Regions from separate parts of the Paenibacillus sp. 01T47 genome, predicted to be linked through region 2. Evidence: predicted binding sites of a transcription regulator. Region 2 holds the regulator's gene; each other region holds the start of a gene.
What was found. The regulator Rex, encoded in region 2, represses fermentation and respiration genes when NADH is low (regulators of the CRP and FNR family bind a similar motif). The targets are predictions, from matches to a motif close to TTGTGAAATATTTCACAA.
Positions count from the first base shown of each region.

Region 1: AC1DOV_RS16890 (DUF1641 domain-containing protein) is a predicted target of Rex. The motif match lies at 3,320-3,337, and genes of this name have one in related genera.
Region 3: AC1DOV_RS31870 (nitrate/nitrite transporter) is a predicted target of Rex. The motif match lies at 4,839-4,856, and genes of this name have one in related genera.

Region 1 is NZ_JBFTPA010000007.1:244,868-250,920, reverse strand. Features, by position in the region: gene AC1DOV_RS16905 (GDYXXLXY domain-containing protein) at 1-1,969, shown strand, start outside; gene AC1DOV_RS16900 (hypothetical protein) at 2,157-2,618, opposite strand; gene AC1DOV_RS16895 (MGMT family protein) at 2,752-3,075, opposite strand; gene AC1DOV_RS16890 (DUF1641 domain-containing protein) at 3,426-3,866, shown strand; gene AC1DOV_RS16885 (NAD(P)/FAD-dependent oxidoreductase) at 3,903-5,084, shown strand; gene AC1DOV_RS16880 (extracellular solute-binding protein) at 5,150-6,053, opposite strand, start outside.
Region 2 is NZ_JBFTPA010000002.1:423,729-429,781, forward strand. Features, by position in the region: gene AC1DOV_RS05940 (amidohydrolase) at 1-885, opposite strand, end outside; gene AC1DOV_RS05945 (redox-sensing transcriptional repressor Rex) at 866-1,522, opposite strand; gene dinG (ATP-dependent DNA helicase DinG) at 1,519-4,425, opposite strand; gene AC1DOV_RS05955 (hypothetical protein) at 4,442-5,155, opposite strand; gene panD (aspartate 1-decarboxylase) at 5,278-5,661, opposite strand; gene panC (pantoate--beta-alanine ligase) at 5,588-6,053, opposite strand, start outside.
Region 3 is NZ_JBFTPA010000030.1:23,264-29,316, reverse strand. Features, by position in the region: gene nirB (nitrite reductase large subunit NirB) at 1-1,320, opposite strand, end outside; gene AC1DOV_RS31880 (ANTAR domain-containing response regulator) at 1,638-2,252, shown strand; gene AC1DOV_RS31875 (anthranilate phosphoribosyltransferase) at 2,265-3,305, shown strand; gene AC1DOV_RS31870 (nitrate/nitrite transporter) at 3,491-4,726, opposite strand; gene AC1DOV_RS31865 (molybdopterin molybdotransferase MoeA) at 5,114-6,053, shown strand, end outside.

The sequences.
Region 1 (6,053 bases), on a different contig from region 2:
ATATAATTCACATGCGGACACCTATGAGCTGTTTCTCGTTTGGTCCATTCCTGCCCTGCTGCTCGCGTTCATTACCCGCTTTAATCCTTTTTATATCCTTGCCTATTTACTCGTTCATCTAACCCTGTGGCAATACTTTTTCCCAAGCGCGTATTCTATCGTCCATAGCGACCAAGAAATTTTGCTGATTGGCTGGTTATTTGCGCTTATCAATCTTATTCTATTCGCATTAATAGAAGCCAAACGTCTCACATCAGCGCCGCTTAAATATATTAGCTTTATTACCTTTCATATTTCTTTGCTCGTCTTGACAAGTTCCGATCTATACGAACATTATGGCGCATGGATGAACGTCGCAAGCGCTGCGGCAATCGCGTTCGGATTTTATTATTTCACCCAAGTGCGTCTGGACAAAATCATGCTAACCCTTAACGCGCTGGCTGCTTCCGCTTTCGCTGTATTTAAATATTTCGAGCTGATGTCCGAGCATTATTCCACCTTGTTTTTTATATTCGGACTCCTCTTTGTCGCTTTATTACTCACAGCCAACGTCTTTTTCTTCCGTTACTTAAACAAGCTCGGCAAGCATCAGTCAAGCTCTAATGAACGAGATGACCAAGCATCCCATCCATCAGAAGAACATAAGAGCACTCTTGTTGGCAAAATCGCATTCACAATCGTTACCGTAATCGGTGTTTTGATTGGCAGTATCTCCTTAGTAGGCTTAGTACTATTAGCCGCTGGTGAAATCCCGCCCGAAAATATTTTATTTGTAGTGTCACTGCTGTTTATTATTCCAACACTGCTGCTGACTCGCTTAAATACGGCTGTACGCTACACCGTGCTTACGATTGGATATATAGCTGGACTTATCTCTACCGCTTGGATTGATACTTCAGCCTTATCTATTTTTTTCATAGCGGTACTACTTGTCGGATGGTTCAAATGGCAAGGAAGGGTACCGCATTTCTTTATCTATACCTTACTGAATATAAATGTCGCTATTCTTCTGTTTCAGTTATTTGGATCTGTTCATAATGCGGCTTCCTTCATCGTGTTCATTGTGACGTCGCTCAATGCAGTCATTTATGCTAGTCACCATCTTCTTAGGGAAGGCCCCTTCAAGATTCATGTAAGAGAATGCGGTTGGTTCTTTACTCTGCTCCTTCTATTTTGGCTAACCTTTATGGATAACATTTTCCCTTACTCATATGAGCTATTTAATATATTGAATTTCATTGTAGTTACGATCGCAGCCTTTCTATTTGTTAGGCGCAGCCAAGCCCTTGAAGCAGCCATAAGCTTCGTATTCTGGTTCATTTTCCTTGCGTTCAAATATTACGACTTGTTCTGGACGTTATTGCACAAGTCGATTACACTCGCTCTGCTTGGCGTGATTATCATAGCAGCTACTTATATTTACGCCTACAGAACACGCGCAGCAGTGTCTGAACAAGCGGACTCATTCAGCCGATTGCTGCGTAGAAGCCCCGCTCTCATTGCTATCGTTGTAGTGCTGCAGCTCGGTTATGTCGGTTACCATGCCGCAGTAAGCGAAATATTGCTCTCGAGCGGCACTCCGATTAAGCTGGCCATCGTGCCGCTTGATCCACGATCCATTTTGCAAGGCGATTATGTAGCGCTCCAATACAATATTTCGGCACCACCAGATCACATCGCTCAGGAACTGGAAAGGCGTCCAAGCAACAGCCGAATTAAGGTCGTGCTTCAACAAGGTGCGGGCGGCGTATACAACTTGGATCGTTTATATAAAAAAGGCGAGCCTTTAGCTGACAAGGAAATCATTATTAACGGTTCCACTAGCGGCTGGAGAAACATCCAGTACGGCATAGAATCTTATTTTGTACCCGAAGGCACTGGGCTGGAAACGGAGCAAAATGCCCGCTTCGCGTATGTAATGGTTGGAACAAAAGGCGACGCTATACTAGAGAAATTAACGAAAGAATAGTGCTGTATAATTGATCGCCACTAAACAAAAAAAGAAGCAGGACCTATACAGCGCAACAGCTGTGAAGGTCCTGCTTCTTTCAAAATAGAAGGAAATATTTCATTTGCTTCTACTTAGCTTATATGTGCCCAACAACGCTGCTTCCGTTTGCTGAGGACGTTGATGGCTTTTTTGCATATTCTTTCGATTATCCGTGCATCAATTTGTTCAATTCCGTAAATTCCTCTAAATAACCGTTTCTCTCCAGCTCCATCAATGCCTTCCGAATGCTGACCTCATCCTCGCCAGATTGATCTGATAGTGCTAAGAGCTCAGGCAATGTAATGTTTTTATGCTCCTTGCAATACGTGAGCAGCCCTTTGGCTGCCCAAGATAAGCGATCATCCTGGAATTCACCGATCATTTTACGGAACAATTTATGTGGGATTAGCTGCTCGTCAACTAAGGCTTGCATCGCTTTTATTGCAAGTTTTGTCGTCATACGGCCTTTTTTGGCAACCTCGTCTAAGGTGAGCGATGCGGAATCCGCCGTGCTTGAGCTGAGTACGATATAAATCATTTGCGAATAAATATCCAAGCTTTGGTTATAAAAGATTTCGGTGGAAACTGTGAAGTTTCTAACGTTTCCCGGTGTAATTTCTGTTGTCATGTTCTTTCTCTCCCTTCCGAATGGTCTATACCATAATAAAGGTTCGGATACGGGGTTTCAAATGGGGCCTCATTAGAAAAAGTTAATCGCAGCCGCTTAACCGCGAAGAAGCATAATTTTCATCCGGGCAAGGTCATCTTTCTTCTTCTCTTTCCGGATTGTAGCGGTATTTTTCCAAATCAATTCGCCCGTCCTCGCTCGCTGCAACACCTTCCTCTTTTAAATAAAAGATCTGCATGTAACGAGCTTCCTCCTCTTGAATCGATATCTCCCCTTTTGCATTAACAACTCTGTGCCAGGGAAGATTATAAATGCCGCTCATCGAATGCAGAACTCGGACAACCTGCCTTGCCCCCCTGCGATTGCCAGCCAGTTCTGCTACTTGACCATACGTCATTACGGTGCCTTCCGGAATCGCCTTAATGATGGATACAACTCTTTGCGTATAGGGCTGCATATTAGAACTCCTTTATGTATGTTTTTAATCATTGTTTTTTATTATCATAACTGAATTGCGCTTCATGTCAGCAATATTCCAAATCTTTTTACCGAAAGCAATAAATTTCTTTTTAACTTTTGGTGAAAACGATGTAGAATAGAAACAAAGGGTTTAATCCGATTACGTCATACGCGCATTCACATCCTTCTGCCTCATGCAGAAATAAGACTGTTACGTACACATAAACATTTTTCGATTAACTATGTGAAAAGTGTAACAAACTTTCAGGATGCATTTTTAACTTTAGCGGCTGACACAATTGAGACTACAACTTACTTTCAAATTTACGTAAAGGAGGACATTCTATTATGTCACAACCATCTGCTGGACAAGAGGTTGCAGCTAGCCTCGTCGAAGAAAAACAAACGTTGGATGTACTTGATCAATTGATGAAGCCGGAGGTTCAAGAGTCTCTAACTGTACTCGTGGACAGCCTGCCGAAATTAGCTGAAATGGTTACTCTAATGACCAAAGCTTATGATTTTGCACAAAACATCGCTACAGACAAAGTGTTGATCAACGATTTCGCTCAAGGTATCGGTGAATTCGTTAAACCGGTTCAAGAGAAAGCAAAAGGTATCGCAACAGCAGCTATTGAAGCTGGCGAGCGCTCGCAAGAAGCGGCTAACTCTTCTGTTGGCCTATTCGCTATGTTGAAAATGCTTAAAGATCCGGAAGTTCAAAAAACGCTTCGTTTCGCGCAAGCTTTCCTAAGTGTTTTGTCTGAACGCAAAAACGATAAAGTATAATACACCGAATACGTATAGAACGAACGGAGGATGAACATGTCGAAGCAAATACTAATTCTTGGTGGCGGTTATGGCGGTCTTCTTACTGCTCTAACAGCACGACAACACTTGACTGCAGCAGAAGCTAGCATCACAATCGTAAACCGTTTTCCAACTCACCAAATCATTACTGAGCTGCACAGACTTGCTGGGGACACAATTGCTGAGCAAGCAGTTGCTCTACCGCTTAGCAAGCTTCTAGGCGACAAACAAGTTAACATCATCGTTGACTCGGTTAAAGAAATTAAACCTAACGAGAAGCAAGTGGTTCTTGAAAGCGGACAAGTGCAAAAGTACGACACTCTTGTTGTAGCACTTGGAAGTGAAACGAACTACTTCGGCATTCCAGGATTGGAAGAGAACAGTCTTGTTCTTAAATCCGTTGCTGATGCTAACAAAATCCGCAAGCATGTTGAAGATCGTCTTGACGCTTACAAAAAATCAGGCAACAAAGCTGACGCAACAATCGTTGTTGGCGGCGGCGGCTTGACTGGCGTTGAGCTTGTTGGCGAATTCGCTGACAGACTTCCTGAGATTTGCCGCAGCAAAGGCATCGACTTTAATGATATTTCGCTGTATTGCGTAGAAGCCGGCCCTGCCGTTCTGCCAATCTTCCCGAAAGTATTGATCGATCGCGCTGTAACAAGCCTTGAGAAACGTGGCGTTAACTTCATCACTAGCGTAGCGATTACAGAAGCGACAAAAAGCTCCGTATCGCTTAAAGACGGTCGTACGATTGAATCCAGCACAATCATTTGGACTGGCGGCGTTAAAGGTAATCCAGTTGTCGGCAGCAGCGGTCTTGCAGAAGACCGTGGTCGTTCACTTGTTACACCAACGCTTCAATCAACTTCACACGCTGATGTATTCCTTGCTGGCGACTGCGCAGTTGTATTCCCAGAAGGCAGCGAACGTCCTTACCCTCCAACAGCTCAGCTTGCTTGGCAAATGGGCGAAACGGTAGGCTACAACCTAGCGGTTCAAATCAAAGGCGGCGTTATGGATAAGTTTGTACCTGTATTCTCCGGAACACTGGGCAGCCTTGGCCGTAAAGATGGCGTGGGCACAATCGGCGGCAACGCGACTCAGCTTAAGGGCTTGCCTGCTTCCCTTATGAAGGAAGCAAGTAACGTTCGTTACCTGTCGCATATTCACGGTTTGTTCGCACTAGCTTACTAATATACACAAACAAGAAGAAGGAGGGCAGCAGCCCTCCTTCTTTTTGTTATATCCATCAGCTAACCTTACTTCTGCAATGCCTGCCATTCTTTAAATTGCTTCTGATATTCAGCGACGACCTTATCAAGACCAGCAGCCTTTAAGCTTTGAAGAGCTGCCGGGAAGTATTTATCGTAGGATACCACGCCCATTTTAATTGGAATGATCTTCGATTTCACTTCGGATAGCACATTCGCATATTCAACAGCAATCGGCTCCGTATTTAGGCGGAAACCAAGAACAGGTGAGAATTCAACTGGATTCGAAGGCTCTGTCGTTTGCATTTTCAAATAATCTTCCGGCGTTTTCACATCAAACAACATGTAGTTAATGTTGCCGATCATCCACGAATCAAAATAATACGATTCATCATTCGCGTCACGAATAAATTCTGCCGTACGCTCGCCTACCGCTTTGTAGTGCGTGCCTTCTTCCCCATATAGGAACAGGTTATGGTTATCCTTATTGCTGTACAGCCAGTTCAAGAACATAATAGCTGCTTCTGGGTGCTTCGATGTAATTGGAACTGCATTTGTATTTCCGAATGCCAAGTATTGAAGCAGCGGTTTCTCGGCAGACAAATAGTTTTCTCCTATTTTTGCTTCTGGATTATTTCTTGCAATTGCGATCGAAGAGTACAAAGCGCCATTCGTGCTGTAAATAAAATCGCCCAGTGTCATGGCTTTGTCGCGCTCTTCCTTCTTATACGTCAAAATATCAGGGTTAATCAGCTTTTTCTCATACAGCTGGCGGAAAAACTCTGCATCCTTTTTGAATTCTTCACTCTCGAGCCACGAGCTTATATTGCCCGCTTGATCGACCTTAATGATTTGTTCGCGGTAATCTACAAAAAACGGCCATGAATCGTACGTACGGTGTAAAAATACTGGTGTAACATCCGTTTCCGTTTGAATATATAATTTCTTGTCG
Region 2 (6,053 bases):
CGTAACACCTGCGCGAATCAAATCAGGAACACGTGCAATGCCGCTAGCAAGCTTAAGATTGCTTACAGGATTATGTGAAACCGCAACTCCTTTAGCAGCAAGCAGCTCGATCTCAGCATCATTCAGATGTACGGCATGCGCAACAAGTGCAGGACGTGAGAAAAAGCCTAAACGATCCAAATGTTCGACCGGACGAAGTCCATAATCACGCACGTTTTGCTCAACTTCCGCTATCGTTTCCGACATATGCGTGTGCAAAGGCAAATCAAAATCATGAGCTGCTTGTACAAAACGTTCAATATATGCTGGTGGACATGTATAAGGCGCGTGTGGAGAAATCATCGTGGTTATGCGTCCATCGGCTTTCCCGTTCCAATCACGGGCAAAAGCAATTGCCTCAGCAAGCTTAGCTTCCTGTACATCTGGTGGACATAGTCCGATAACGCCTCTTGTCAAAACACCGCGGATACCGCTTTGCTCAACCATTTGAGCAACTTGATCCATGCGATCATACATATCAACAAAAGCTGTTGTACCTGATTTCAGCATTTCTACGATCGCTAGAGAACTTCCTGCACGTGTATCTTGATCAACATATTTGCCTTCCATTGGCCACATTTTCTGTTCCAGCCAAACCTGCAAATTCTGATCATCGGAATATCCGCGAAGCAAGCTCATCGCCGCATGTCCGTGAGTATTAATAAGTCCTGGCATAAAAGCCAGCTTGCTGCCGTCTATTTTTTGCACCGTATCAGAAAGCTGTTCAGGAACAGCCGTACCTATATAACTAATCCGATCATCGGATACAACCATATGTCCTCTAAATGATGGATTTTCGTCATCCATCGTTATAAACAAACCATTTTCAATCCAAATCTGACTCATCCTGCGTCTCTCCCTCTTTGGCTAAATAATAGGCTAAGCTAAGCAATTCCCTTGTGAAATCAGCATTATGTATTCGCATTTCATCCGGTACTCGTAGAATAGCAGGGGCAAAATTCAATATTCCTTCTATGCCTGCTTCGACAAATTGATTAGCTACATTTTGTGCTTCAAATGCTGGAACGGTAATGATGCCGATCCGAATATTTTGCTCTGCAACCGTTGCAGCAAGCTCGCTCATCGGCATTACAATCAAATTATTAATGCTCGTTCCAATTTTGCTCGGATGTACATCGAACACGGCGGTAATCTGCATATTATCCTTGGAGTATTTATTGTAATTGCATAAGGCATGACCTAGATTGCCGGCTCCAACCAACGCAACCTTTATCGTCTGATCAACCTTCAAAATTTGACGTATCTTCTCAATTAAATATACAACATCGTAGCCTACGCCCTTCCGTCCAAACTCTCCGAAATAAGCGAGATCTTTACGAATTTGAGCAGGATTTAAATCAAGCTTTGTGCCTAAATCCTGCGAAGAAATGGTCTGAATCTCACGATTAAGCATTTCATTTAGTACTTGCAAATAAACGGGAAGCCTTCTGACGACAGCCTCCGATATTTTCGTTTGCTTCATCGTTTTTCCTCCTCTTCGCTAGACACAGCTTGATTTTCCTGCGGCAATGCTGCATTTTCATCCGTTAACCATTCTCTCATTCGCACGACCATTTGATCCATATGCATCGTTTCGATTTTTGGTCCTGGCAGTGAATATAAGAAGTGTTTACCGTAGTAAGTGTCGATTATTCTAGTATCATATATGATTACGATCCCTTTGTCTTGTGAAGTCCTTACTAGACGCCCAAAGCCTTGTTTAAAGCGAATGACGGCTTGGGGAATCGACAATTTCATAAAAGGATTTTGTTTCTGCCGCTGCAGCATCTCAGCTTTTGCTTCCACTAAGGGATGGTTAGGCGGTTGGAATGGCAAACGAACGATGGCAAGGCAAATCAGAGCTTCTCCGGGTATATCTACACCTTCCCAGAAGCTGCTCGTGCCAAGTAAAACGGACTCTGGCGTTTGACGGAAACGTCTTGTAAGCTTCGTGCGATTGCCGCTGTCTATTCCTTGTCCTAGTACTTGAATTCCTGCAACGCTTAAAAGCTCTTTAAGCGGCTCGTAGACCTGCCTCAGCATGCGATAGGACGTGAACAGCACTAGCATTCTGCCCTTCGTTTCCTTTGCAGCATCAGAAAGCGATTTTACAAGCATATCCAAATAGGTGTCATCTACAGCTGCTCCCTTGAGTACTGGGAAGTTGCGTGGAATGACAACTAATGCCTGCTCCCGGTAATTAAACGGAGAAGGCAATTGAACGGTTTTAAGCCTGCCCTGCTGTTCATATCCAGTTAACCCAAGCTGCTCCTCCGCGTATTGAAAAGATTTTTGCACAGATAACGTTGCAGAGGTTAATACGATACTTTCTTTGACATCAAAAAAATATTTTTGCAGCTGAGCGCTTACATCTACTGGCACACCGTATAGCTGCACAGATCTGTAGCGGTATACGCTGCTTGCTTCAATCCAAAACACAGAGTCCGCAAGCTCTAAGGTGATAAACGTTCTAAGCTCATCCTTAAGTCGAGACAAATCACGTACCGCGCCATTTAAATCCGTTATTATCGCTTGAACACCGGAATCGTCAACACGGTCTTTAATATCGGTAACCATTTTATCGACGGTTCGAATGACTCGGTTGAGTTCAGTGTGGATATTTCCTTCAACCGTAACACCGTCCTCCCAGCCTGCTGGAAGCTCGTTTTTCTTAAGGCGGCATACCGACTGACCATTCTCAGTTGGTCCATCCGATGAAGTTGAAGTAAAGCTATAAAACATTTCAAACAGCTTATCCCAGTGCTCCTTAATTTCTTGGAAAATAGGAATAACGGTATCAATCGTCTCTAACCAGGAAGCTTGATGTGCGTCATCCTCATACATAAGCTTCTGGCGAAGCCCAGGCAATAATCCAGAGCGCGCATCTTTATAAAGCCGAAGAACAGCCTGCGTCAAAGAGAAGTAGTTAATTTGCATACCTAGATGCTTGCCTGCAACCTCTTCCACATGATGTGCTTCATCAATAATGAGATGAGTATAGGAAGGCAATAAACGATGATCTGCTTGAACATCCGTAAATAACATTGAATGATTCGTTATCGTAACATCAGCAATGTTTGCTTCATGCTTCGCGCGATGATAAAAACATCTTTTGAACCAAGGACAAGCTCGATTTAGGCATGAATCCGTATCGCTCGCTACCGTAGACCAAAACTCAGCACCCTTGTTGCCGAAGTTAAGCTCTTCCTGATCGCCAGTTTCCGTTTCTCCAAGCCATACGACCATTTGAGCAGCTGTAACCGTATCCTCAATCGGCGATACAAGATCTTTTGTGTTGATTTTACCTTCAAATTTGCGCAAGCATAAATAATTCCCTCTGCCTTTAAAGATCGAAGCTCTAAACTCAAATGGCAGTATTTCTTCAAGCAATGGCAAATCGCGTTGACGAAGCTGCTCCTGCAAATTGATTGTATGCGTACTAACGACAACTTTTTTGCCGTTCTGAATGCCATAATAAAGCGCAGGAATTAAATAACCAAGCGACTTCCCTGTTCCTGTCCCTGCTTCTATAAGTAAATGCTGATTCTGATTTAGAGCGCTGTACACCTCTTGAAACATGGCTACCTGCGCTTCTCTTTCCTCATAATTCTCAAATTTCTGTTCGAAGCGTTGTCTTACATCAGCTAAATAATTGTCAAATGAAACATCTGTTAATGGCAGCACACTTGTGCCGCCTGAACGCGGAGGCTGTTCATCGCTCCATTCGCGAACCTTCAATGCAAATTGATTAAAATAGTCATATTCATTCGATTCGAATACAGTACTATATTCCATCTGCTGCCCAGTATGCTTAATAAACCAGCTCAAATCGCTGCCGTCATCTACAAGCGTGGAAAGCCGCTGCAAAGTAAGCAGCGGCAATTTGCGAAGCTTTTTTACCGTTTCAATTAGCAATAGCGCAGTTGCATTTGCATCGCTGTCCGCGCGGTGATGTTGATCATGTGGTATTCCAAAGAGCTCAGAAACAGCTCCAAGCTGATACGTATTAATTGTAGGATATAAAATTCGTAATAATTCAATGGTATCCAGCCTGCGTCCTGCAAAAGGACGCCGACCGCATCGTGCTAATGCTTGGTTTAAAAAACCGGCGTCAAAGCCAACGTTATGAGCGACCAAAACGGCATCATCCAATAACGGAACCAGCCCTGCAATAACCTCTTTGAGAGTTGGGGCATCCGCAACGACCGTTTCATCTATGCCTGTTAATTGTGTAATGAAGGCCGGTATCGGGATATTAGGTCGAACAAAGGAGCTATACGTATCGATAATTTCAAGCTCCTCTGAAACGATGACTAGCCCAACCTGCAAAATATCATCATCCGAGCTGTGTCCCGTCGTTTCTAAATCCAATACTGCAAATTTCATTTATTCCCCGATCCTCTCACAAACAGCACAGCTCCGTGCTTCCGAAATATAACGATAAGTGCTTGGGTGTTTCTTGACATGATTTCAAATTGTTTAACGGAACCTTGAAGCTGGGACAGACCTCATAAGCTTTCATAAATAATTGCTCTGCTTGTGCCAAATTCATTTGCACCGCTTGAATGCATCCTAGCGCATTATAGCCCATTGCAAGCCATTTGGGGAAGTCCGTCAATACAATCAGCAATTGAAAATGCCGCTGAGCTTCACTCCAGTTCTGGAGGTGCATCTGAGTCATGCCCAAAAACAGTCTAGCCAAATTACATTCCGGCGATTGTAGAATAGCCGCTTGAAATTGCACTGCTGCTTGCGAAAACATAAATAGCTTGTAGTAGCCCTGCCCTTTGGAGATGACCGCAGCAAGCTCGTCCGAGATTTCAAAATCTGAAGTTGGACTGCTGACTGCGATACTTACAGGTACACTTGATTGAACCGCCCCTTCTGGGGCTTGTTCCTGAACTTGCGATACTGCTGCTTGATCGCCTTGCTGCTCCTTGAACTCAGAAAACTTCTCTTCAAATTCAAGCCATTGTTCAATAAATGTGTCACTTACTTTTTTGAGCTCAAGCATTTGCTGTTCGAACTGCTGCTTTTCACTTGCACCTGCACCATCGTACTGTTCAATAATTTGATCAAGCATTTCGTTCATGGATGAAAACATATGCTGGAACATACCGCATCCCGCCTTCGCCAAAGAATTAAGGAGTGTTATGTTCATTTTTTGTTTCAACGCCGCTTTTCATACAGCATCCCATTCGTTACATAATACAGGGATTAACGTAGTGAAAGATCAAATTACAGGATTGTCGCGTGCAGCTCTTCGTTTAAAATGGTCAAGGGGCGATTGTTCGCATCCAAAATCGTTACAATCGGTTTGTGTGCTTTAGCATCAGCGTCAGTCATCATCGCATAAGAAATGATAATCACCTGATCACCTGGCTGAACTTGTCTTGCGGCTGCGCCATTTAAGCAAATTACACCAGATCCGCGTTCACCTGTTATGACATAAGTCTCAAAGCGAGCACCATTATTATTGTTAACGATTTGAACTTTTTCATTTTCCCATATGTTAGCCGCATCCATCAAATCTTCATCAATTGTAATGCTACCGACATAATTCAGGTTCGCTTCCGTTACTGTTGCCCGGTGCAACTTGGATTTCATCATCGTTCTGAACATGCTGGTTCACCTCCGCAGTCTGTAATATCCGATTATCTATAAGCCTTGTTGCGCCAAACTTTACAGCTAATGCCAAAATTAACGGTTGCTGAATCGTATTTAATAAAACTTTTGCATCCAGCACCTGCAGGGATGGATAGTGAAGCAGCTCCACATAATCAATTACAGCTTCACTCGCTTTCACCAATTGCAGCTTCACTTTAGCCTCCAGCCGCTCAGCCGTCATATCAGGCTCATTCATCCAGTCGGAAGCCTGCTGCAGCGTTTTGGACAATACGACTGCCTGCTCACGCTGCTCCGCATTAAGAAAAACGTTTCTTGAGCTTAAAGCAAGACCATCTGGTTCTCGAACGATTGGACTTGGCACTATTTCCACTGGAAAATTAAGATCT
Region 3 (6,053 bases), on a different contig from region 2:
TGTTGTAATTGCTTCGGCTATCGTCCCTTTTGCAACACCGTTACAGCCACAGATGATTTCATCATCTGCCATGGCTTCAAGCCTGTTATTACCCGAGGACTGACCTAGCAGGTCAGACGATATACCGAGCAACAGCTCCTTCTCGCGTCCTGCGACAGATTCTCTCTTCTTAATAGAAGCAAACAATTCCGCGCCATCCGATATGTCACCGAAGAGTACTGTTCCGATCAGCATTCCGTCTTGAATGATAATTTTCTTATACGTACCTGCCAAATCGTCTTGAATTTTTAGCGCGCGTGTACCAGGAGCATCACTGAAACGTCCTGCTGAGAACACATCAACGCCTGATACCTTGAGCTTGGTGGATGTGACTGATCCCGAATAGCCTGTCGTTTCGATGTTTGCCAAATGCTTGGCTATTACAGCCCCTTGCTCGTAAAGCGGAGCTACCAAGCCATAGGTAATGCCGCGATGCTCTGCGCATTCCCCAACAGCGTAAATACCAGGAATATTGGTTTGCATAAAATCATTGACTATGATGCCGCGATTAACATCAATCCCGCTGGCTCTAGCCAGCTCGATGTTTGGCCTGATGCCTACTGCCATAACCACCAAATCTCCATCAACCTCTGTGCCATCGGTAAAGGTTAGCCCGGAAGCACGTCGTTTACCCTTAATTGAAGCAGTATTTTTCTGCAAAAGAAACTTCATGCCTTGTGCTTCTAGCTCACGTTGCAGCATTTTAGATGCTGCTTCATCCAATTGTCGTTCCATTAAGTAGGGATGAATATGAACGACGTTTACTTCCATTCCTAAATGAAGAAGTCCTCGAGCGGCTTCAAGCCCAAGCAATCCGCCGCCGATCACGACTGCTTTCCTATAATTTTTGGATGCATCGATCATCATTTCACAATCATTAATGTCGCGGAATGCGATAACACCTTCCTTGTCAGCACCAGGTAGCGGTAGCATAAACGGATTGGAGCCAGTTGCGATAATGAGCTCATCGTAATCCACTTCTATGCCTAAATGAGAGGTAATCTTTTTGCGCTCTGAATCAATGTTTGTAACCTTGTGCCCCGTATGCAGCGTAATGTTATTTTCTTTGTACCATTCCCAGCCATTAATAATGATTTCCTTCATATCTGCTCCTCCTGCTAGGACCGAGGATAACATGATGCGGTTGTAGTTGGGATGAGGCTCGGAACCGAAAATCGTAATGTCGTAATTCTCTGGGGAAAGCTTGAGAAGATGCTCAATTGTTCTAACCCCCGCCATGCCGTTGCCGATAAGTACTAATTTTTTTTTGGAAGAAACCATAGTCTTCCTCTCCTCTCAGTCGCTGTATGAGTGAAAATAACAAAAGCCTGCCTCATATTCATGGAAGAACATGCGTCTCCCTAGAATACGAAAGCAGGCTTCTTTGCCGCTTCAGACGAATACACCATTGTATTCGAGAATGTTTGGTTACTGATAGCGTAAATATACAATGACACAGCATTATATGTCAATATATATAACATACACTTCTTAAATTTCTGGTTATCGACAAAAAAGAGGTTTTCGTGTTATATATAGTAACAATGATATTGATTTGTGTTGATACCTTTAAGTCGAATAGGAGGGAGCGCTTCTATATGCGTTCTTTGTTAGTAGTAGAACGTCCACTAGCAGCGGGAGTAGAAGCAGTTTCTCGAAAGGAACAAATTCCCAAAGATCAGACGCCGAAATATAGGCTTACAGACTACGGTTACCATGTCATAAGCACAAATGACGCAAAAAAGGCAATTCAACAATTAAGCAGCGCAGAAGCAATTATTTTGCACTTGCCATTAAATGAGACCAAAGCTTGGAGTGAGGTTCTTCTAAAGCAGAGGGCATTACCCTTACTCTGGTGGTGCAGCACCCCAATAGCTTCTTTATCTACAGCCTTCTGCGAAGATGATGTATCGATTGATGGTCTCCTGACAGCTACGATGAGCGAGCAAGAGCTGCACTGGGCGCTTCATTTCGCTTCTAAACAATGCTTCGAGAGACAGCAATGGCAGAACGAACGTAAACAGCTGGAGAGTAGGCTCGAAGAACGTAAATGGATTGATATGGCAAAGGGGATTTTATGCAAAATCAAAAACATTTCCGAGGCGGAAGCGTACGACGTACTGCGCAAGCAAGCGATGAATGAACGGAAGCGAATGGTCGATGTGGCAACGTCTATTGTTAAGGTTTATCAAATACTACAGGATTCAAAATAAGGGGGGCATGCGATGATTGCAAATCTATTAAAGGAAGTTGCCAGAGGAAAACGGGGTGCCAGAGATCTCAATTATGAGGAAGCGCTCGAAGCCGCAAATTCCATTTTGGAGTTGAAAGCAACCCCGGCGCAAATCGGAGCCTTTTTTATAGCTGAACGAATGAAGATGGAAAGCGTCGAGGAGCTAGAGGCATTCGTGACAGTCTGTCGCAAGCATGCATACCGAAGCCCATTACAACAAGGACTAGATTGTGCAGGGCCTTATGACGGGCGGAAGAAATCGTTCTTTACTACGTTTGCAACAGCATTTCTGCTTGCGGCGGCTGGGCTTCCAGTCACTCTACATGGAACAGCGCCGTTACCTCCGAAATGGGGGATTACGCTGCATGAAATAATCCTTGAATTAGGGATAAATACAGAGTGTATTCCACGTGAGCAGATTTTAAAAGCAGCAAAGGATACGGGTGTTCTTTATGTACCTGCTGAGCAATGGTGCCCACCACTAAAGCAATTGCGTTCGATTCGATTAGAGCTTGGCATGCGAACTGTGCTCAATACTGCTGAGAAGCTAATCGATTATACCCATTCGCCTTATTTGGTATTCGGCGTTTATCATAATACAGTGTTAGCAAGAATGACCCAATTGGCCACGAATTTACGATATAGAAAAGCACTCATCGTTCAAGGAGTGGAAGGATCTGAAGATCTGTTCATCGAACGTCCGACTCGTACATTTACCGTAGAAGATGGTGAATCTCGGCTTCAAATTATCGATCCCGGCACGTATGGCTTAGAGACTCCTATCCCTGATACAGATTGGACTCCAGCCGAGCAAATTCATATGACGGAAGCCGTCCTGCAAGGGGAAGGACATATTGCCTTCGTCAATCAGGTGCTTTTAAATGGAGCGGTACGACTGCAGTTCGTAGGCAAGGTAGACTCTATTGAGGAAGGTATTTATACATGTCAACATTTGCTTGACTCATGCGCTCCATGGGAGCTTTATCGCAAATGGCAAGGCGCGATGCTCGGTGGCGCTATTAACATTTTATGAGGATCAGGCAGATTTAGAGAACGCGCCGAGTGCGTAACGATCACCGGATTAAGGCGATGGCGAAGCTGCTTCAAACCCCGATACGGCTGCACATAAAAAGCTCTAGAACGACAAAAAAATACCCTTGGATTAAGCAAACAGCTTAGTTTAAGGGTATTTGGTTTATTTAATTGATTAATTGTATATTAAACGTTAACTTGAGAAGCATCAACGTCTAGACGGGCTTTGCCGCCTTTAGCCATCCATTTATGTTTCCATTTCATTTGCATGACCGTTAACAAAATAAGGGATGCCAGCGTCACAGAGCTGAGGATCAAGAAGCCGGAAGTGTATGAGCCGGTAGATTGATAAAGCTTTCCGAGAATTAGAGGGAGCGCATACCCGCCTAATCCGCCAGCAGCCCCAATAATGCCTGTCATGAGGCCTAGTTCACTGCCGAAGCGCTGCGGTACAAGCTGGAATACAGAGCCATTTCCTGCACCGAGACACATCATTCCGATGAAAAGCAAGGTAATGACGACAGGCAGTGGGGGCATGGCTGCTACTGCTGCAAGCATTAAGCCTGCGCCGCTGTAAAGAATCGTCAACATGCGCGCTCCTCCGATCCGGTCTGAAAGATATCCGCCAACAGGTCTAAAGAAGCTTCCTGCAATGACACAAAAGGTTGTGAAGTCAGCGGCTCTGACTGGGGATAACCCATATTGTGTATTGAAGAAGATGGTCAAATAGTTGGAGAGTCCGACGAATCCGCCAAAGGTTACGCAATAGAAAGCGCAGAACACCCATGCATCGCCTTGTTTTAAAACCTGCGCATATTGTGAAAGCTTTTTAGGCGCAGGACGGTTCGGACTATTTTTGGCAAAGATCGTGAAGATAATAAAGACGATAATGATCGGGATGATAGCAAGTCCAAAAACCATTTCCCAGCTGCCGTAATGTTGCGCCAAGCGGTTAGCAAACAAAGTAGAAATTACAGTACCGCTATTTCCTGCCCCGGCGATACCCATTGCAAGTCCTTGATGCTCCTTGGAGTACCACTGGCTGGCAAGCGGTAAGGCTGCAGCAAATGAGGCGCCAGCAACACCGAGCAGTAGAGCTACGATATAGAGCTGATCCAAGGAATGTACGAATTGCCAGCCCATTATTAATGGAATAAGAGTAAAGAGCATTCCGAACTGAGCCGTTCGTTTGGGCCCGATATAATCGGTCATGAAACCTAACACTAATCTTAAAATTGAACCTCCTAATATAGGAAGAGCTACGAGGTTTGCTTTTTGAACAGGATCCATCGGATAATCGGCCGCAATAATAACGCTGAGAGGACCAATAAGCACCCAAATCATAAAACTCATGTCAAAATACAAAAAAGCACTGAATAAGGTAGGTTTGTGCCCGCTATGCCAAAATCCTTTTCTCTCCATTCCAATCTCTCCCTTTTCTATTGTAATCAACTAAAAAAGCCGCAATCCGTCCTTATTAAGGAACGGATTGCGGCTTCATTGCCATAGGGGGCACGTCATTGTGCGACCACTTTTATGCATTGGATCACAAACTTTGTAACCCCAACTCGAATTATAGGGCGGTGTAATATTTATGTCAATATATATTACATAAAATATTTTTCGGAAAAATTGATTAAGATTGTGTTATATATATTGACATGTAAATTAACATGAACTAATCTATACATTATAGAACGAGTACAGCACAATGGCGTGCTAACTCTTGCGGCAATGATGCCTTTTCCCAGATGCGGGAAAGGGCTTTTTCTGATCATTTTTGTACCAATCATTCGCTGGAGGGATAACATGTCGGTCCTAAATCCAATTCAACCGCTTACGGCATCCGTATCAAACGCTTTAATGAAATTGACAAGGGAAATGAAGGAGCCGATTTGTGAGACGGTATCGTTAGATGATTGTCTATCCAGAGTACTTGCTCATGATTTTGAAAGCCCATTCTCCTTGCCACCTTTTCGCCGAGCCGCAATGGATGGATACGCCATTTACGCCGCATCATCGGGAGGTGCAAGCAAGGAAATGCCTGTGTTATTACAGGTTAAAGGAGAAATTCGGTCAGGCCAATCAGAGCGTATGTACGATATGGAGCCAAAAATGATGACTGCGGTTCGTATTTTCACTGGTGCTCCCGTGCCTGCTGGCTATGATACGATTGTAGTGCAGGAAGCAGCACGCGAACGTATGGACCTACGGGGATTATCCATTCAAATTGATCGTGCTTACGTAAAAGGACAACACATTGCCGAAAAGGGCGAGGATATCCGAAATGGTATGAAGGTGCTATACCGCGGAACGGCTATCAAATCGAAAGAAATCGCCATTTTAGCTTCTTTTGGGCAAACGGAAGTACAGGTATATAAAAAACCTCTCGTCACAATTATTCCGGTTGGCGATGAATTGCTCATGCCAGGCGAGAGCTTGCAATCCGGCAAAATTTTTGACGCGAACAGCTTCATGGTAAGCGCTCGGCTTAGGGATCTTGGAGCCTCAGTCATTCGTCATAGGTCCGTACCCGATTGCCTGAAAACGATTGAAAACGCGCTTAAGGCGGCGCTAGAGCAATCAGAATTGATCGTAACCACAGGAGGTGTATCGGTTGGTGATTACGACTTCGTAAAGCTGGCGGCGGAAAGCATCGGCGGCGTACCTTTGTTTACTAAAGTTGTCATGCGACCGGGAACGCCTACCTCTGCCTATCATTTTGGATCTAAGCTTCTCATTTGCTTAT